One region of the Zymobacter palmae genome, then DNA from elsewhere that is predicted to be linked to it. Evidence: predicted binding sites of a transcription regulator. Region 1 holds the regulator's gene; each other region holds the start of a gene.

Region 1 (6,788 bases):
CCCATCCCCGGACGCCCATGATCTGATGGCGCTGATCTCACCCGCCGCTGATGGGTTTCTCGAACAGATGGCCCAGCGTGCGCAGGCCCTTAGCCGCCAGCGCTTCGGCAGCACCATTGGCATGTACGTGCCGCTGTACCTGTCAAACATGTGCGCCAACAACTGCAGCTACTGCGGTTTCTCTTCGCACAACAGGATCACCCGCAAAATTCTGAGCGGAGAAGAGATTGAGCGGGAATGCGAGGCGATCAAGGCACTGGGGTTCGATCAGGTCGTAATCGTGACAGGAGAACACCCCAAGAAAGTCGGCATGGCGTACTTCCGCGAGCATCTGCCACGCATTCGCCGCCACTTCAGTCATCTGATGATGGAAGTGCAACCGATGCGAATTGAGGACTACACCGAGCTGCGCACGCTGGGTGTCGATACGGTGCTGGTGTATCAGGAAACCTACCATCCGGCGCTGTACGATCAGCACCACCTCAGCGGCTTCAAGACCGACTTCCAGTGGCGACTGGAAACCCCCGACCGGTTGGGCCTTGCCGGCATGAGCAAGATCGGTCTAGGTGCACTGCTTGGGCTGTCCGCCGATTGGCGCACCGACTGCTTCATGATGACGGAGCACCTACGCTATCTGCGCGAGCGCTATTGGCAGAGCCGCTTCTCGATATCGTTCCCGCGCCTGCGTCCCTGTGAGGGCGGCATCACCCCCGCGGCACTGGTTACTGAACGCCATCTGGTACAGCTCATCTGTGCCTATCGCATCGCATTTCCCGATGTCGAGCTGTCGCTGTCGACCCGCGAATCCGCACGCTTCCGCGACCATGTTGCGCCGCTAGGCATCACCAGCATCAGCGCGTTCTCCCAGACACAACCGGGCGGCTATGCCAATACCCACGATCATCATCTCGAACAGTTCACACCAGACGATCACCGTACCCCCGAGCAGGTCGCCGAGGCCCTGCGCCAGTCAGGGCTACAGCCAGTATGGAAGGATTGGGATGCCGGCTTCGGTCGCCAAGCACCTTCCATACGCTCGTCATCAGACAGCAGCGACACCCTGAGCGAACACCCGCATCCCGTGCGCCACACGCGCCCCGCCACCCACGAGGAGCAGCAGGCATGACCGTCACCTCAACGCTCACACGCCCCCACCTCGACCTATCCCTCTACCTGGTCACGATCAGCCTTGATGAACGTGATGATGATCGCATCGTTGCCACCTGCCAGGCAGCCGTAGAAGGCGGTGCCACGCTGATCCAGCTGCGCGACAAGCACGCCACTACGGAGCAGCGCAGCGCACTCGCGCGCCGCATCATCGACGCCATTGGGCGTGCCGTACCGGTATTGGTCAACGACGATATCAACGCGGCGATAGCGGCTGATGCCGAAGGCGCACATATCGGTCAGGACGACCTGCCCCCCACCGTTGCCCGCCAGCGCCTCGGCCCCGATCGACTGCTGGGGCTAAGCGTCCACAACGATGCCGAGCTGGACTATGCCCTTGCGCAACCCGCAGGTACGCTGGACTACATCGGGCTTGGTGCGGTCTACCCGACCCAGACCAAGGAAGTGAAGGTGCTAGGGATCGACGGTCTACGTCATCTGGCGGCACGCGCACACGCGCACGGCCTGCCTTGCGTAGCGATTGGCGGCATCGGCGGTGAGCGCCTCAGCGACATCGCCACCACCGAAGCCGACGGCATTGCCGTGGTCAGTGCGATCTGCGCCCAGCCCGACCCCGCTGCTGCCGCGAAAGCCCTGCTGACACGTTGGAAACAGGCGCACTAAAAGACTGCTTCATAACCTAAGTGATTGCTTTTGCCCTTTCCAAAGACGGTTTCTACCGCAATGTTGTGGTTTGAAATCCTCCTAATGACATGGGTATTAGCGTTATGAAACATGCTCTAAGCACTGCACAGCCAGACCTCCGTGTCTTGCGGCATATCAACCGCTCGGCACCGCACCACTGGCAAAAACAGAAAAGGCGAGCCTCCGCAATGGAGAGCTCGCCTTTTCTTATCCTCGCCACGGATAGTCCGCTGTGCTACGACGTGCGGCGATGCCGCCGCAGCCTAACCAGTTCACAGCACAAGAGTGCCAGACAGGCCAGCACCAGTGGCAGCAGTACATAGATCGCGCGGTACAGCAGAATGGCCGCCAGCAGTGGTGCTTCACCTACTGAGCCTTTGAAAGCCGACAGAATGATCATCTCAAAGACGCCAAACCCGCCGGGAATATGGCTCAATACACCCGTCGCCAGCGCCAGCAGATACACCATCATGAACGTGGTGAAGGGAATATCGCCCGGAATCAGCAGGTACAGCACAGCCGACGCACAGATGACATCTAGCAGCGTAATCAGCAGCTGCAACGCGGACAGCACCATATTGGGCAGGCGAAACCGCCAGTGCCACAGATGAAACTGACGCGTGAACGGCGTCGGACAGTGCGCAGACCGGCGCGTGGCCAGAATGCCAACCAACAGCAGATAGCCCACCAGCACAGCAATGCCTATGCCAATAACCCAGCTGCGTGACAGGTGCAGTGCCTGCGCGGCCGCATCGACGTGAATCAGCGCCGCAACAGCGGCCAGTGGTGGCAACGCACAGCCCAGCGCTAGACTGACGAATGCCGACATACGCGCCACGTCGGCCGGTTCTATGCCGTGAGGAAAGTAGAGCCGATAACGCACCGCGCCGCCCGACAGCATTGACAGCCCAATCGCATTGCCCACTGCTGATGCGCATACACCCGCCATGACCAGCGCTCTCGACGGCACGCTGACGCCAGCATAGCGCGTCGCCGACCATTCATAGCCCAACAGCATCACATAGCTGCCGACCGCTGCCAGCACGGCCCCCACAATCCACTGTGGCGGCACGGCTATCAGCGCCGCATGCAGTTGGCTCAGATTAATGCTTCTGACCATCGACCAACAGGCATACACCGCGCCGATGAAGATCGCCACGATCAGGGCTACCCCCAGCTGGTGGCGATACTTCATCAGACGGCTCGACAGCTTCGACAGATTGCTCATTGAAAGATAGGCCTCACATTCAAAGTCACGGTCGAAGCGCCCTCACTGCGCACGCTCATGGGCAAGCGCCCTTATAGCCCTTTGGGCGCGAAAATACCCGGCGCGTTGCGCCAATAGCCCTTGTAGTCCATGCCGAAGCCGAACACGTAACGGTCTTCGACTTCCAGACCGCAGAAGTCGGCCTTCAGACCCGGCACGGCCTTGCGATCATGTTTCTTGTCGACCAGCACCGCAGAGGAGACGCTTGCAGCACCCGCTTCGCGGCAGTACTCCAGAATAGCCGCCAGCGTGGCACCTTCATCGAGAATATCGTCGATGACGACCACATGACGTCCTTTCATCGGCCGCTCGGGGGAAACGCGCCAGAACAATTCCCCACCGCTGGTCTTGCCGCGGTAGCGCGTCGCGTGCAGGTAATCGATTTCAAGCGGGAAGCCGAGACGCGTCAGCAAGTGACCCGTCGTGATGAGGCCACCGTTCATGACGCAGAAGCACAGCGGCAATTTGTCACCCAGCACTTCCGTCATGCGCGTCGCCATGGCGTCGAGTGCGGCGTCCACTTCTTCTTGCGTGACCAGACAGTCAGCCTGCGCCATCAGCGCATTCATATCCTGCACGTGGCGATGAGAATCAAAAATCGGATCGTCTTGCATTGCCAGAGTCTTGTTCAAATGTAAGTGGGATACGGCACTACCATGCCGAAAACAGAACACCTGACGAAGCCGGAGCCAGGTCAGGTGACGAGCGAAGCACATGGAGACAGCGGGCGCACCGCCTGAGCAAGCACACTATCGCTGCTGGCGGTATGCCGATGGCGCGGATACACAGTCCTTCGGACACGCGTTTGCCCGGAAGGTTTTCCCGGCGGCACGTTTTCCCTCTGATCCAAAGAAAAGAAGCCTCGTGCCGAACTGAAGTTCACGCATGCCACATGAGAACAAAACGCGCCCCATTCCCGTGCGGCGACTATTCTACCCCATAACGCGCCGTATGCTGCAATTGACTTGCGTGGCAGAATACACTGGATATAATCACAGAGATATTATTTCATCCAAGACGACAAGGCCTGTCATGACGAAACCACTCACTCGTCGCCAGCAGGAAGTCTTTGACTTCATCTGCGAGACGCTCGATACGCTGGGATATCCACCTACACGGGCAGAGATTGCGCGAGCGCTGGGGTTCCGCTCTGCCAACGCCGCCGAAGAACATCTGCGCGCCCTGAAACGCAAGGGCGTGATCGAAATGATCGCGGGCGCGTCACGCGGCATCCGCATCATCAAGCGCGACGAAGCGGCACCGACCGATACGCTGGCCATTGTAGGTCAGGTTGCGGCGGGTAGCCCTATTCTCGCCACCGAACACGTCGACCGCTACTGCCCGCTGTCGCCAGACTTCTTCTCGCCACGCGCGGATTATCTGCTGCGCGTCAAAGGGGTGTCGATGCAAGATGTTGGCATTCTGGATGGCGACCTGCTGGCGGTGCACAAGACGCAGGACGTGCACAACGGCCAAATCGTCGTGGCTCGCCTGGGCGATGACGTAACAGTCAAACGCTTCGAGCGTCAGGGCAATCATGTTCGCCTGATCGCAGAGAACCCGGACTTTGCACCGATTGAGGTGGATGTCACCCGCGATGCGCTGGAAATCGAAGGTATCGGGGTCGGCGTCATCCGCGGCGATCAGGGTCTGCACTGATCCCTCGCGATACGTCTAGCCGTAGATAGGTACACAAAAGGCGGGCAGGCCGTGTGAATCGGCCTGCCCGCCTTTCTTTTATTCTGTGCCGCGCCGATCATGGTGATCATCGGCATGACCTAGGATTCGCCCCCTAGGCACTCCCGCACACTATCTACTGAGCGCGGCTCATCGTGCAACCTGCTTAGAGCATGTTCCATAACGCCAATACCCATGTCATTGAAGGGCCTTCAAACCACAACATTGCGGTAGAAGCCTTCTATTTCAGAAAGGGTAAAAGCGATCACTTAGGTTATGAAACAGTCTTTTATTAATGCACGGTCACCGACTCTTCTTCGTCCTGCTCACTCAGCGTATCGTCACCGTCCCACAGCATCGAACGCGTGATAGCGTGGTCGATCATTTCCCGTGCGACATCGAAGCGGCTTCGCTGCAGCAGCTCCAGCGCCTGCTCGGAAAATCGAATGCTAACCAAAGGAGCTTCATCATCGCTATCGGTAGAACGAAGCACGACCTCACCGTCTGGAAGCTCTACGATCTCGAGAATCGCATTGTCGATCATGAATCACCTCTCATGGTAAAAAAACGACCATAGCGATTAGCGCCATGGTCGTTGTCTGACCACAGGGTACCACGACAGCGCAGCCCGTGCGACAGGCGAGGCGCAAGAATACCGCAGCACCATGCTCGGTGCGTTAGCACCGTGATGCCTTCATATTCCAGTAGATAGGCGCAGATACCCCTACCATTTTCTCGACAGTTCAGCGCTGATACGAATCAAGCCGCGACCTTGTCAGCCAGCGCGGTGATGGCCTGTGCTACCTCGTCGAACGCGACACGCTGATGAGGTGGTGTGGCCGGCTGGAATTCACCCACAACGACCGAGTGTGCTGCGCGGGCCAGCATGGCCTGATCGTTAAGGTCATTGCCGAAGATAATCGCCTGCTCGGGTGCAATCGCCAGCCGATCCAGCGCATTCACCTTATCGGTCTGACCGGGCATCAGATCGAAGCAGTGATCGAAACGGTGGAGCTTTTCGACGACATTGAAGGGCTGAGCACTCAGGTACTCTAACAGCGGTTCCCGCAGCGCCATATCGAGAATCAGGATCTTGTTAACCCCTTGCGCCATCACTGTATCGCGCTCGGCGGGAGGGAACGTGACGTTCAGTGAACGCACATAGTCGTGGAAATCATGCGCGATGGGCGAGAAACCGTACTGCCAGTGACTTTCCACTACATAGGCCGCACGGGCATTATCCAGCCACCCCAGCATGCTTGCCGCACTGTCGGCGTCGAATTTTTCATTGATCATAAACTCGCCGCGCTGCCACGCCATCCCACCATTACACCCCACCATCACAGCGTCATGCAGTTCATCTGGCAGCAGCGGCAGCATATCGCGCACAGGCCGTGCGGAAGCGAAAACCACCTGATAGTGTTCGCGCAGCGCCAACAGCGCCTCGGCGACGGAAGATGAAATCGGTTGCCCCGCCTGACTGATCGTACCGTCGATATCAAAAATAGCGTAACGCATGATTTTCCTTGATAAGTCGTACTGGATGAGAAGGAAGGTAGCCGCCCACGATCGCGCGCTATATTCTCCGTCGGCAACCCTGCATGTGCATAGAGAGCACCATGCGATTGTTTTCCGGCCGCTCAGTGCGCTTGAACGGAAGAGAACGTATTCATGACCATCACCCCTGCCAGAATAAGTACTATACCGATCAGCGCTGCGGCATCCAGCTTCTGCTGGAAAAGTGCCCAACCAATCAGCGTGGTCAGCACTACCCCCAATCCCGCCCAGACGGCGTAGGCAATACCCAGCGGCAAATACCGAAGCGTCAACGACAAGAAATAGAAGGCGCAACCGTACCCCACGACCACCAGCACTGAAGGCCACAAACGCGAAAAACCGTTGCTGGCCTTAAGCGCAGACGTTGCAATCACTTCCGCCACTACGGCAACCACTAGAAACAGCCACCCTTGCATGACGAATGCTCCTTCAGCGATGGTCATAACAGCCCTTTCATACCCTATTACGGTGATAC
Region 2 (6,788 bases), 1.0 Mb from region 1:
GCCAGGCCTGCTATATCAGTGCCGCTTATCAACCCAGCAACAACTTTACCTGTGGTATCTGCCATACGCCCTCACATGCGGGCTATCGACACCGTTCAAAACAACTACACACATAATCCACGCTAATAACGGCGCCCTTCCCTTTTAAGCGGGCATCCCCAAGGGGCACCGTCCCATTACGCGCTATTGCACCCCTCATGACCATCTTTAAGAGAAAGTCCTGTGGCGATACCTATGGCTGGAACGCTATTAAGCAACGGTGAATGGTACATGGAAAAGGAATGTGCAAGAATTTAAGCCTTAATTGAAAGCGCAGGAAAATGCACGCCACAACGATAACTAGGCAAGCAATAAGCGCTAAAGGCAGGAAGTGACATATGGGTGAGCTGATTTATCTTGAGATATGTCAAGAAACGTGGCGAGGCACTGCAAATTTAGATCTCCTATGCACATATCACCATAACCTTAGCCTTCTCTTATGTTAATGGCGTACGCGTTGCCTCAATTGCACCATTACACAACACACCATGCGGATCTGCCATACGCAACGCATAGGCATAAGTCCGCAGGTATCGTTAATGATCGATACAGATTAAATAGCGCTTATCCTCTCTCTGATGCATAAATAGCATAACGCTATGTTCTCGTGTCAGGTAGAACGTAATAGCAGTGCGTTGAATAGAACACCCTACTGATGAAACGAGACGGAGTGATATTGCATAAAAAAAGAGACCCTGCAATGCAGGGTCTCTTTTTGAGCAGGGATTACCTTAAACAGGTAATCAGCTCTGCAGCCAGCTTTCGACAACGTCGCTGCCGTACTGCTCTTTCCATTCTTTCAGCTGCTTGTGGTTGCCACCGCGAGTTTCGATGACTTCACCATTGTGCGGGTTGCTGTAGACTTTCAGCTTACGTTTGCGACGAGTGCCTGCCGCTTTGCCGCCTTTGGTTGCTTCACGGTTAGCAACTTCACCGCGCGGATCCAGCGTAGCGATGACGTCGCGAGCGCTTTTACCGTAGTCTTTCATCAGTGCTTCAAGACGGTTTTTGAACTCGATCTCGTTTTTAAGACGTTCGTCTTGTTCGAGTTTCTGCAGTTCAGTTTTGAGTTGTTCGATCTGTTGCTGTTTAAGCGTGTAATCAGTAAGCAGGGACATAGCGTTACTCCAGAAAAAGGGGACATTCACTAATCGGAATCTTGTCGAACGATAGGGCAGAGAAGCAAAGTAGCCTTCATATCAATGTACGTAATGACACCAACATGCGGTACGTATATCTGCAACTTCGTTCAGGGCGAGGAGAAGTATACAGCATAATTTCTGACTTCGCCTAGTGTACTTCCTAAATTTATGACAGGAATCTCCTGCATGCAATCAAGAATAGCTTCTCTTAATGCATTTTTCAAAATCCTGACAAAATCCCGGTTGTACTTTTTTGAAATTCCATCCTCACTTTTTGAGCATCAGTCCAACATTGATCTATTTTCATCAAGGAACACATAACCACTTACTTTCCCTGATTCGATATGCAGCCACAACGGCAATCACAGAAACTTACTACTCGATACCTTATTATAACTTTTTCCCTACTGCCTTCGCCAAAGCGTCTTGCCATGATACCGCTATTACCGGATACTGGTTATATATACACCTTCTTTTTAAAAAACCGTGGTCATCATGAGAAAGATACTGCATGTCGACTGTGATTGTTTTTATGCTGCCGTAGAAATGCGCGACAACCCGTCATTGGCCAACGTGCCCATTGCCATCGGCGGCCAGGCCGACCAGCGCGGCGTTATCGCCACCAGCAATTATGTCGCCCGTCGCTACGGTGTTCGCTCTGCCATGCCGACCGCTCACGCTCTACGCCTATGCCCTCAGCTCAAGGTCATTCGTCCAGACTTTCCCCGCTACCGTGCCGTGTCACGCCAGATCCAGGCCATCTTCCACGAGCTCACCGATATCGTCGAACCGCTGTCGCTCGATGAAGCCTATCTGGACATCAGCGATGTCGAGCGCTTCAAGGGAAGCGGCACTTGGATGGCGCAATGGCTGAAACACACCATCAAGGCCCGCACCGGTATCACAGTATCGGTGGGTGTTGCTCCCAACCGCTTTCTCGCCAAGATTGCCAGCGATTGGCGAAAACCCGACGGCCTGTTCGTGCTTACTCCCAGCGAATGTGATGACTTCATCGCAGCGCTTGACGTCCGGTATCTGCCGGGCGTCGGCCCCAGCACTCGCGGTCGTCTTGAAGACATGGGCATCACCACCTGCTTGCAGTTGCGCGATGTGCCTCTGTCCATATTGCTGGATCGATTTGGGCGGTTCGGTCAGCGCCTCTATGAACTTGCCCGTGGAGTAGATGAACGCCCGGTGGAAAGCGTACATGTCCGCAAATCCATCAGCGTCGAAACCACCTACCCTCAGGATATCATCGGGCAAGATGACTGCTGGCAAGCACTTCAACTACTGATTACACGCCTGCAGGAGCGCGTCGCTCATCACGGCTCCCCTCGCCTGCGCAAGCTCTTCGTCAAGATTCGTTTTGACGACTTCACTCACACCACCATGGAAACGCTGGATCACCAGATGACCGATAGCCGCTTTCGCGAACTGTTCGAGCAGGCTTGGCAACGCCGCAGCCGCCCGGTGAGACTGTTAGGCGTGGGAGTACGGTTAGCGGAACAGGATGATCCCCATCAGCTATCGCTGTTCCCTACGGGCGGCGCATAGGAGACGACTCTGCACTATTCATCACTTCATAAACGCTTTTATTATTTACCTATATATAAGTAAAGGTTACTGCACTGCCGAGAAAACGAAGATCAACTGACTCAACAAAAAACGTCGGCCATTCAGTCTGTTTACCTTTTTATATAGGAATAGGGATAGGCATAACTCATTAGCTCAATACCAATCCATGCTGCCGCCTTTACTTTCGCTCACGAAGCTACCACATAGCCTCTGGGCGTTGCTGCACGTATGACATATCACGCTCCGCACCATAACGAAGCAAGTAACGCTCCTCAGTCATCAGATACAGCCGATCTACTACCCACCAGATCCTCCTTCGACAGAGAGTTTCTCAGTTAAAAATGTTGTACGAACGAAATCCGAACCAACAAAAGAAAATAGCGTTAGGCCGTCGACCATTAGGCAGTATGCACGGATAGATATTATGGAAGAGAAATGAAAAGAGGTTGAGCAGTGACACACGTCATTTTTCGAACAAGGTCGACGCAACCATGTCAGCATCAAGACAGACAGAGAAGGCGCCACTGTGAAGCATTCCACCGTGGCGCCTTCTCTTCTTTTACCTTGCGCGACCCGTAACAGCAAACGCGAGGGTGTTAGCTAAATACAACCGTACGATTACCGTTCAACAGTACGCGGTCTTCGAGATGCCAATGCAGACCGCGCGTCAGCACGCGGCGTTCGACATCGCGCCCCAAACGGACAAGATCATCCGGCAGGCAGGTATGCGTTACACGCTGAATATCCTGTTCGATGATGGGACCCGCATCCAGCACTTCCGTAACGTAGTGGCAGGTAGCTCCGATCAGTTTGACACCACGATCATAGGCTTGGTGATAGGGACGCGCACCCACAAAGGACGGCAAGAAGCTATGATGAATATTGATGACTCGGCCACGATAGCGCTCGCACAGCACCGGCGGCAAAATCTGCATGTAACGCGCCAGCACCAATGTATCGCAGTTGTAGCTGTCGACCAGTTCAGCAACCTTGTCGAAAGCAGGTTGCTTGTTGTCTTTGTCCACTGCCACGTGATGGAAGGGAATATTATGCCATTCCGTCATTCCGCGCAGGTCGTCGTGGTTGGAAATGACGGCCACGATATCGCCCGGCAATTCACCTGTCGCATTCTGGTACAGCAGATCGACCAAGCAGTGCGCCATCTTGGAAACCATCACGACAACGCGCGGGCGTTCGGCCACGTCATGCAAACGCCACTTCATACCGAACTCTTCGGCAATGGGGGCAAAGCCCTGACGGATATGCTCAGCATCGCACTCGAATGCGATTTCGTAGCGCATGAAGAAACGGTTTTCGATGACATCGGAGTGCTGAGCCGCTTCGAGAATGGAGCCGCCGTGTTCGGCAATAAAACCAGAAACGCGCGCAACGATACCCACACGGTCAGGACAGGAAACGATCAAGCGATAGGTATGAGACATGATGAACAAGGCCTGCGAAATAAACGGGATCAACGATCCATGACATTGATGTTGTGCAAGGAGCAATGCTTCTATAAGCCGTTGCTTCTGGCGACCTTACATAAAGTGTAACGAATATCCCCGCACTTGCGTACGGGCAATCAATGCTGCCGGAACCTGCCGAGTCAGGTATATTGGAACACCCTTTGCCGATAGACAGCACAATGAACCGACCTCAGGTACAGATACGTCCACGTCAACGCCCACCGCTCGATATCCTCTTTCTGGGAGGCTGCGGCGAAATAGGCATGAACCTGACGCTCTACGGCCATGCGTCGTCCTGGGTGGCTATCGACTGCGGTATGGCGCTGCGAAAGGACCTACCGGGCACCCCTGTTCAGATGCCGGATATCGCACCTCTTGTCAAGGAAGGCATCACGCCTGACGCACTCGTCATCACGCACGGCCACGAAGATCATATCGGTGCCATCACATGGCTCTGGCCGCACTGGGGGTGCGCGATCTGGGCCACGCCATTAGTCGCCGCCATGCTGCGCTACCGCTTCTCGGAGCGCGGTCTTTCGACGCATGCCATCAAGACATTCCAGCCTGGCGAAGCCTTCGAAGCAGGTGAATTCACCCTGCGCTCGCTGCCGGTCACCCATTCCATTCCCGAAAGCTGTGCGCTGCTGCTAACCACGCCAGCGCATCGCGTACTGCACACTGGCGACTGGAAGATCGACCCTGCGCCACTGCTCGGGCCGGCCAGCAGCGAGGAAGTCTTCCGCGCCTTGGCCCCTATATCGCTGGTCGTAGGCGACTCCACCAACGCGATGGAACCGGGGCATTCCATTAGCGAGGCCGTCGTTGCTGAAACGCTAAAGAACACCATCGCACAATGCAAAGGGCGGGTGGTCGTCAGCTGTTTTGCCAGCAATTTGGCCCGTATCCACGCAGCGGCGCAGGCCGCTCAGGCCTGCGGGCGCCGCATCGCCATTGCGGGCCGTGCCATGCAGCGCATGATTCAGATTGCACGCGTACTGGGCTACCTCACCGACTTCCCGACGCCCGTTCCCATGAAGGATGTCGGCTATCTGCCCAAAGAAGAAGTTTTGGTACTGGCGACGGGCAGTCAGGGCGAACCACAGGCAGCCGTGGCCCGCATGGCCCAACAGCGACACCGCGACCTTGACCTTGAACCGGGCGATAGCGTCATCTTCTCGTCCAAGATCATCCCTGGCAACGAAGAAGCGATCGGAGCCGTATGCAAGGCACTACGCCTACGCGACATCAATGTCCTTGATGAACAGCACATTCCCACCCTGCACGCCTCGGGCCATCCCGCACAGGATGAGCTACGCACGTTCTACACCTGGGTCGAACCGCAGCATCTGCTGCCGGTGCACGGCACTCTGGAACACCAACAAGCTCATCTGACATTGGCAAACGCCATGGGAATCCAAGGCGAACATTGCCCCGTCGATGGCGAATGGCTGCAGTGGAACGGCCAGCAAATCCAGCTGCACAAGACGCTGACGCTCACGCCGCGCTTGATGGAACAGCAACAGGCTCAGCGTCAGGGCGTGCGTCGCCGTACCCGCCATGCTCTGACGGTGATCGTACCACTGCGCAGCGACCTCAATGGCTGGCAGCGCGTAGGGCGCACGGTCATTGATCCGCCACCGGGTATCGAGCTGGATGAAGACGGTGTGCTGGACTGGCTGGATGACCGTCTTGCCGACGCTACCGAGCGCGACATCGACGACTTGCGTCACCGCTTGCTGCATGCCTTGAAGCACTGGCTGTTCGATAACGGCATGGCGGTAGGCTTTGTACATCTTGACCTGTTCGACGTCACCCACGCCTGACCGGCTCTTTTGAAGGACGAGCCGGTCCTTGCCTGCGCCGCTAGCCCCTTCACTTCATATGAAGCGCTGACGCCCCAAGTACGATCCCGATGCTCAAACGCCCTGCCTACCTGCAACGCCGCACGCCAAGGCAGAGCGTTCATCACGACCGCACCAGCGCACTAGAAGCCTTTGGCAGCCCCCGCCGGGCGGCGCGCATCATTGCTACCGTAGACATATCCTGCACGCACTTTACCCGATAGCACACCATCATTACCTGATGATTCAACCGACTGCTCGCTGATGTCAGGCAGCCCTTTCATGATCGCCGCCACGCCGCTCCAAGGTGTCTGCTCCTGAAGCGTATAGCCCTGCGCCTTCAACGCGGCCTGCGTGTCTGCAGAAAGCCCTCTCGTTTCGTAGAAGATGCGATCCGGCCACCACTGGTGATGAATGCGCGGTGCGTCCACGGCTTCCTGAAGTGACATGTGATGGTCGATCACATTGGAGATAGTCTGCAATACGGTCGTAATGATACGAGAACCGCCGGGCGTCCCGATCACCATATAGACCTGCCCTTTATAGGTGACAATAGTGGGGGCCATCGACGACAGCGGACGCTTGTTCGGTGCGATGGCGTTGCGGTCCCCCTGCACCAACCCATACGAGTTCTGCTCGCCGACCTTGACCGTAAAGTCATCCATCTCATCGTTCAGCAGAAAGCCTGTTCCCGGCGCGATGATGCCCGAGCCAAAGCGCCCGTT
Region 3 (6,788 bases), 530 kb from region 1:
AGCATTAGCATCATCGTGTGCTGAGCGATGCTTGGCGTGCCAAAGCCCTTGACATTGCGGACTTCGACCCCATGTTCCTTGGCGGCCGCTACATCAATATGATCCGTGCCCGTGCCGACTGTACAAATGAGTTTTAGGTCGGGAAGGGCTGTGATGATGTCGCGAGTGATGACAACCTTGTTGGTGATAACGATGTCTGCGCCCTGCAGGCGAGACACCACCTCACTCGGAGCGGTCGAGTCGTGGCAGGTCAGAGTGTCGACGGCGCTTTCGATGGGCGAAAGGTCGGGGTCGGCAGCGAGCGTATCGATGTCCAGCATGACGGCATGCATGGCAACCTCCTCGTGCAATGGGGAAAACAGCTCTGTAGAGTCCGATCAATACCTTGCTTAAAGATAGCGACCAGGCGCTATAATAGGGCAAAATGTCCTTCTGACTGTCATGTCCTGCAAACAATTTCCAGACTGTCGTGAAACGTGAGATGGTCTGGAGCATGACTGATGTGAGTAACGTATCATGCCTATTTATGAATATCAGTGCTCATCTTGCGGCGCCACCCTGGAAAAGTTGCAGCGTATGAATGCCGAGCCGCTGAAGGAATGCCCGGAATGCCATAAGGACACTCTGGCGCGCGTGGTGTCGGCATCAGGCTTCCGCCTGTCCGGCGACGGCTGGTACGAAACCGACTTCAAAACCTCGAACAAGCGCAATCTTGCCGGGGGCGGTGGCTCTTCCGCAAACAGTTAGAGCGTCATCATGACGAGTTATCGGCATGCGGCACTCGTGTTCGGCACGGGCGCTGCATGCCGATGTCTTGCACACACATTCAGGTAATGGAATTCAACATGCGCAGCCATTATTGCGGCCAGCTCAACGAAAGCCTGGTAGACCAGCACGTCACCCTGTGCGGGTGGGTACACCGTCGTCGTGACCACGGGGGCGTCATTTTCATCGACCTGCGAGACCGCGATGGTATCGCACAGGTAGTCGTCAATCCTGACATGGCCGATGCCTTTGCCACCGCAGACCGCTCACGCAGCGAGTATGTGCTGAAAGTCGAAGGTCTCGTCCGTCTGCGCCCGGAAGGCACGCGCAACCCGGATATGCCGACAGGCATGATCGAGGTCGTTGCCGAGCACGTTCAGGTGCTGAACGAATCAAAAACGCCTCCTTTCCAGCTCGAAGAGCACAACGTCAAGGTCGGTGAGGACATCCGTCTCAAGCACCGCTACATTGACCTGCGTCGTCCGGAAATGATCGAACGTTTCCGTATGCGTTCCCGCGTAACGCACTTTGTGCGCAACTACCTCGAAGAGCACGGTTTCCTCGACGTCGAAACGCCGATTCTGACGCGTGCGACGCCGGAAGGTGCCCGCGATTATCTGGTGCCCAGCCGTACGCATCCAGGCGAATTCTTCGCGCTGCCGCAGTCCCCTCAGCTGTTCAAGCAGCTGCTGATGGTGTCCGGTTTCGACCGCTACTATCAGGTTGCGAAATGCTTCCGTGATGAAGACCTGCGTGCAGACCGCCAGCCGGAATTCACTCAGATCGATATCGAAGCGTCGTTCATCGACGAAGAAGCCATCATGTCCATTACTGAAGACATGATTCGCAACCTCTTCAAGAACGTGCTGGATGTCGAACTGCCGGCCAAGTTTGATCGCATGCCGTACAGTGAAGCCATGCATCGCTTTGGTTCCGACAAGCCTGATATGCGCATCCCGCTCGAAATGATCGATATCTCTGATCTGATGAGCCGCGTTGACTTTAAAGTCTTCTCTGGCCCTGCCAAGGATGACAACGGTCGCGTTGCGGCGCTCAAAGTGCCGGGCGGTGCCAAGCTGTCGCGTAAGGAAATCGACGAATACACCAACTTCGTCAGCATCTACGGCGCGAAAGGTCTGGCATGGATCAAGGTCAATGATCGCAAAGCCGGTCTTGACGGCTTGCAGTCGCCGATCGTCAAGTTCATGACAGATGTCATCGACGAGCTGATGGAGCGTCTGGATGCACAGGACGGCGACATCATCTTCTTTGGCGCCGACCGTACACGCATCGTCAACGAAGCGCTGGGTGCTCTGCGCGTTCGCCTGGGTGAAGATCTGAACCTCTACACGCAGCGCTGGGCGCCGCTGTGGGTTGTCGACTTCCCAACGTTCGAAAAAGACGACAGCGGCAAACTGTCCGCGTGCCACCACCCGTTCACTGCACCGGCGTGCTCCGTGGAAGAATTCCGTGCTAACCCGGGCGATTCACTGTCCCGCGCTTACGATATGGTGCTGAACGGTACAGAACTGGGCGGTGGTTCCATCCGTATCCATGAACAGGATATGCAGCGCGCGGTATTCGAAGTGCTGGGCATTAGCGAAGAAGAAGCAGAAGAGAAATTCGGCTTCCTGCTGGATGCGCTCCAGTACGGTGCGCCGCCTCACGGTGGTCTGGCCTTTGGTCTTGACCGTCTGGTCATGCTGATGACGGGCGCCAGCACGATTCGTGACGTTATCGCTTTCCCGAAAACGCAGAGTGCAGCATGTCCGCTGACCGATGCCCCGGGAGAAGTCAGCGAGGCTCAGCTCAAGGAACTCAACCTGCGTCTGCGTAAGCGCGACGCCTGAGCGACATAGCGTCATTGGTTAGGCACCGGGGACGTTGCCGGTGCCACTTCGGGTCACGACCGACAGGGTGAGTGACCCCTTTTCATTCATTTCGAGGAGGTAGCTGTGGCAGGCCATAGTAAGTGGGCTAACACCAAGCACCGCAAGGCAGCACAGGATGCCAAGCGCGGTAAGATCTTTACCAAACTGATTCGCGAGCTGACCATCGCGGCGCGTCAGGGTGGTGCTGATCCGAACGCTAACCCGCGTCTCCGCGCTGCGATCGATAAAGCCCTGTCTAGCAATATGACCAAAGACACCATGCAGCGTGCCATCGACCGTGGTGCCGGCAATACCGAAGCCGACAACATGGAAGAGCTGACCTACGAAGGTTACGGTGCAGCGGGCGTTGCGGTACTGGTCGAATGCATGACGGATAACCGCAACCGTACGGCTTCCGAAGTTCGCCACGCGTTCACCAAGAACGGCGGTAACCTCGGGACCTCGGGTTCCGTAGCGTTCATGTTCACGCGTCGCGGCAACATCAGCTTCCCGGCGGGCAGCGATGAAGAAGCCATCATGGAAGCGGCGCTAGAAGCGGGTGCCGAAGACGTCATCATCAACGATGATGGTTCCATCGACGTTGCAACTGACGTCAAGAGCTTCGGCGACGTCAAGGACGCACTGGAAGCGGCGGGACTGAAAGCCGAAGACAGTGAAGTGGGCATGTTCCCCGATAACTACAGCGAGATCAGCGACGTCGATACTGCGTCCAAGATCATCAAACTGGTTGATATGCTGGAAGATCTGGACGATGTCCAGAACGTATACAGCAACGCTGACTTCGACGACGCCATCCTCGCGGAGCTCGAGTGATCATACTGGGTATCGACCCTGGATCGCGGCGCACCGGATTTGGCGTCATCGACGTCAGCCACGGTTCGCCGCGGTACATCGATAGCGGCTATATTCGCATTCAGGCGGATACGCTGGCGCAGAAATTAGCGCAGGTCTATGCCGGCGTCAGCGATATTATTGCGCGCCATGTACCGGCAGAAGTCGCCATTGAACAGGTCTTCATGGCTAAGAACCCTGACTCTGCGCTCAAGCTGGGGCAGGCTCGTGGCAGTGCGATCGTTTGTGCGGCTAATCATGGACTGCCTGTTCATGAGTATGCCGCTCGCCTCGTTAAGCAGTGTGTGACTGGGCACGGTGGTGCCGATAAGGAAGCCGTTCAACGGCTAGTAGCTTCCACGCTGCGCCTTGAAGGACTGCCTCAATCGGATGCGGCAGATGCGTTGGCCATTGCATTGACTCATTTCTATACCCAGCGTGGTTTGGTGCGACGAGGCGGCAGTGCGCCCACCCGTCGACAAGGCAGCCGCAGTAGCTGGCGCCACTACCAGCCCTGAGCGTAATACTTCGCGGAAAGGGCTATCCTGCATAGCACGCCTATATTATCTGCCTTCATTGATGCCATGTATTGATGTACAGTAAGTGCATGCTATAAGCGTGGTAATTCCTGCCCGTTATTCTCTTTTTCCGATGAACGAGGACGCTCATGATAGGTCGGCTCCGTGGCATTCTGATCGAAAAGCAGCCTCCGCTGGTAGTGATTGATGTACAGGGCGTAGGGTATGAAGTCGAAGCGCCGATCAATACCATTCTGGCGCTGCCTGTGCTGGGAGAAACCGCGGTACTGTTCACTCATATGGTGGTGCGCGAAGATGCGCAGCTGCTGTACGGCTTTAGCAATGACACCGAACGACGCCTTTTCCGTGAACTGATCAAAATTTCCGGCGTAGGGCCACGCATGGCACTGGCGATTTTGTCGGGGATGGACCGTGCCCAGCTGGTGCGCTGTCTGCTGGATAGCGACACCAAAGCATTGACCCAATTGCCGGGTGTCGGCAAAAAGACTGCCGAGCGTCTGATCATTGAAATGCGTGATCGCCTTGAAAAGTGGCCTGAGCTCAAGATGGGGGTGCCGCAGGGAGGAGACATGTTGGCGGCGCTTGATGAAGATGCTGCGCCCCCGGATGTGGCTTCCGATCACTATGCCGATGCCGAGGCGGCGCTGATCGCATTAGGGTATAAGCCTACCGAAGCAGCGCGAATGCTGAATGGGCTGGATGCGGCGGATTCCACCGAGGCACTGATCAAGCAGGCGCTGACGCGTAAAATCTCGGGCAGCACGCCTAGAGGGACGCGCTCATGATTGAGTCCGATCGACTAATCGCCGCTGACGAGCTGCCTCGAGAAGGGCGGCTTGATCATGCCATTCGCCCGCGCCAGCTCAGCGACTATGTCGGCCAGCCGCGCGTGCGCGAGCAGCTTGATATCTTCATTCAGGCCGCACGCCGTCGAGGTGACAGTCTGGATCACACCTTGATCTTTGGTCCTCCAGGCTTAGGCAAGACCACGCTAGCTAACATCATCGCTGAAGAGATGGGCGTCGATATCAAGTCGACGTCCGGGCCGGTGCTCGAAAAGGCCGGCGATCTGGCGGCCATGCTGACCAGCCTGGAGCCGGGCGATGTACTGTTCATTGATGAGATCCATCGCCTGTCTTCCGCCGTCGAAGAAGTACTGTATCCGGCGATGGAAGACTACCAACTCGATATCATGATTGGAGAAGGGCCCGCTGCGCGCTCAATCAAGATCGACCTGCCCAAGTTTACGCTGGTTGGCGCGACGACCCGTGCTGGTCTGCTAACATCGCCACTGCGCGATCGCTTCGGCATTGTACAGCGGCTGGAATTCTATAACGTTGCGGATCTAACCCATATCGTATCGCGCTCTGCACGTTTGCTTGGCGTTGATGCCGATGAGGAAGGCGCCGCTGAAATTGCACGCCGTGCGCGCGGCACCCCCCGTATCGCCAATCGCCTGCTGCGTCGCGTACGCGACTTCACGGAAGTACGCAGTGATGGGCGCCTCAACGCCGACATTGCCGATCAGGCGCTGAATATGCTGCATGTGGATCGTCACGGGTTAGATCATATGGATCGTCGGTTGCTGATGACCATGATCGACAAGTTTGAGGGTGGGCCAGTCGGGGTCGATAGCTTGGCTGCCGCGATCAGCGAAGAGCGCGATACCATTGAAGATGTGCTTGAGCCTTATCTGATCCAGCAAGGCTTCATCTTGAGAACGGCTCGAGGCCGCATGGTCACGCGGCAGGCCTATCTTCACTTCGGAATCGACCCGACCGACTGCGACGCGTCAGAATAGGGGGACGGCGGATGAGCCATGTTAACGAATGCCCGATCCGTGTGTACATCGAAGATACCGATGCGGGCGGTATAGTGTTCTATGCCAACTACCTACGCTTTATGGAACGTGGGCGTACGGAATGGTTGCGGGATCTGAATCTTCAGCAGGGTGAGCTTTTGGCACAAGGGGTACAGCTGGTCGTTAGTCGACTGGAATGTCGCTATTTGCGACCGGCCATGCTTGATGACCCGCTAGTAGTCGAAACCTCCGTTACGGCCTGTCAGCGCACGCGCATTACCTTCACGCAGCGAGTGCTAAAAGACGGCGAATGCCTGTGCGAAGGGCAGGTGCATGTTGCCTGCATTAGCGCGGACACCCAGCGCCCCATGCGGCTTCCCGACCACTTTCAGGCGGCCGTTGCCCCTTCCGCATAGCGTTCTGCTGTAGTTGACATCGTCTGGCAGTGTCGGTAGTAAGGTGGCAGTAGTCATTCTTATCGCCTGTTGACGGTTGAGTGGCGTTGCGCGAACCGTGTGGAAGGTGTTTCCAATGAAAGCACTTGCTGTTGCACTGCTGATTCTCATGCCGCTGCACCTGGTTGAAGCGCTCGAGTGCGGTGATGCTCAAACTCAGGCTGAAATGAATGCCTGTGCCTATGCCGACTACCGTCAAGCAGAAAGCACCTTGAGCGCTTCCTATTCAGCGGTGCTGAAGCATACCTCTGATGTAGCCCAGCGCCAGTTGCTTGAAACGGCCCAGCAGCGCTGGCGTGAGTATCAAGAAGCCGACTGCCAGTTTCAGTCCTATGCCGGTCGTGGTGGCTCCCTCTATGCCATGAGTTATACCGACTGTCTCGCGGGGGCTTCCCGTCAGCGAACGGTTGCGCTTGATGCGATGCAGAACTGCCCTGAAGGGGGCGTGAACTGTACCTTTTCTGCTGACTAATCTCTCTTATTGTTATTTTTCTGAGAATGACTC

What was found. Region 1 encodes LexA, which represses DNA repair genes until DNA is damaged. Its sites were predicted from a motif close to TACTGTNTANNTANACAGTA; they were not measured.
Region 2: the regulator LexA is predicted to act here: its motif matches at 1,633-1,652, upstream of dinB (DNA polymerase IV).
Region 3: the regulator LexA is predicted to act here: its motif matches at 4,071-4,090, upstream of ruvA (Holliday junction branch migration protein RuvA).

The regions. Positions count from the first base shown of each region.
Region 1 covers NZ_AP018933.1:2,110,074-2,116,861, forward strand. Annotated here, with positions in the region: gene thiH (2-iminoacetate synthase ThiH) at 1-1,126, shown strand, start outside; gene thiE (thiamine phosphate synthase) at 1,123-1,791, shown strand; gene ZBT109_RS09445 (lysylphosphatidylglycerol synthase domain-containing protein) at 2,048-3,040, opposite strand; gene ZBT109_RS09450 (hypoxanthine-guanine phosphoribosyltransferase) at 3,112-3,693, opposite strand; gene lexA (transcriptional repressor LexA) at 4,112-4,738, shown strand; gene ZBT109_RS09460 (hypothetical protein) at 5,049-5,300, opposite strand; gene ZBT109_RS09465 (HAD-IIB family hydrolase) at 5,516-6,274, opposite strand; gene ZBT109_RS09470 (DMT family transporter) at 6,397-6,729, opposite strand.
Region 2 covers NZ_AP018933.1:1,072,794-1,079,581, reverse strand. Annotated here, with positions in the region: gene ZBT109_RS04745 (FlhC family transcriptional regulator) at 1-116, shown strand, start outside; gene ZBT109_RS04740 (histone-like nucleoid-structuring protein, MvaT/MvaU family) at 783-1,157, opposite strand; gene dinB (DNA polymerase IV) at 1,677-2,735, shown strand; gene purU (formyltetrahydrofolate deformylase) at 3,353-4,198, opposite strand; gene ZBT109_RS04725 (ribonuclease J) at 4,402-6,045, shown strand; gene ggt (gamma-glutamyltransferase) at 6,207-6,788, opposite strand, start outside.
Region 3 covers NZ_AP018933.1:1,579,362-1,586,149, reverse strand. Annotated here, with positions in the region: gene ZBT109_RS07130 (NAD(P)-dependent oxidoreductase) at 1-332, opposite strand, end outside; gene ZBT109_RS07125 (FmdB family zinc ribbon protein) at 517-747, shown strand; gene aspS (aspartate--tRNA ligase) at 846-2,615, shown strand; gene ZBT109_RS07115 (YebC/PmpR family DNA-binding transcriptional regulator) at 2,721-3,470, shown strand; gene ruvC (crossover junction endodeoxyribonuclease RuvC) at 3,467-4,006, shown strand; gene ruvA (Holliday junction branch migration protein RuvA) at 4,156-4,812, shown strand; gene ruvB (Holliday junction branch migration DNA helicase RuvB) at 4,809-5,828, shown strand; gene ybgC (tol-pal system-associated acyl-CoA thioesterase) at 5,840-6,244, shown strand; gene ZBT109_RS07090 (lysozyme inhibitor LprI family protein) at 6,360-6,755, shown strand.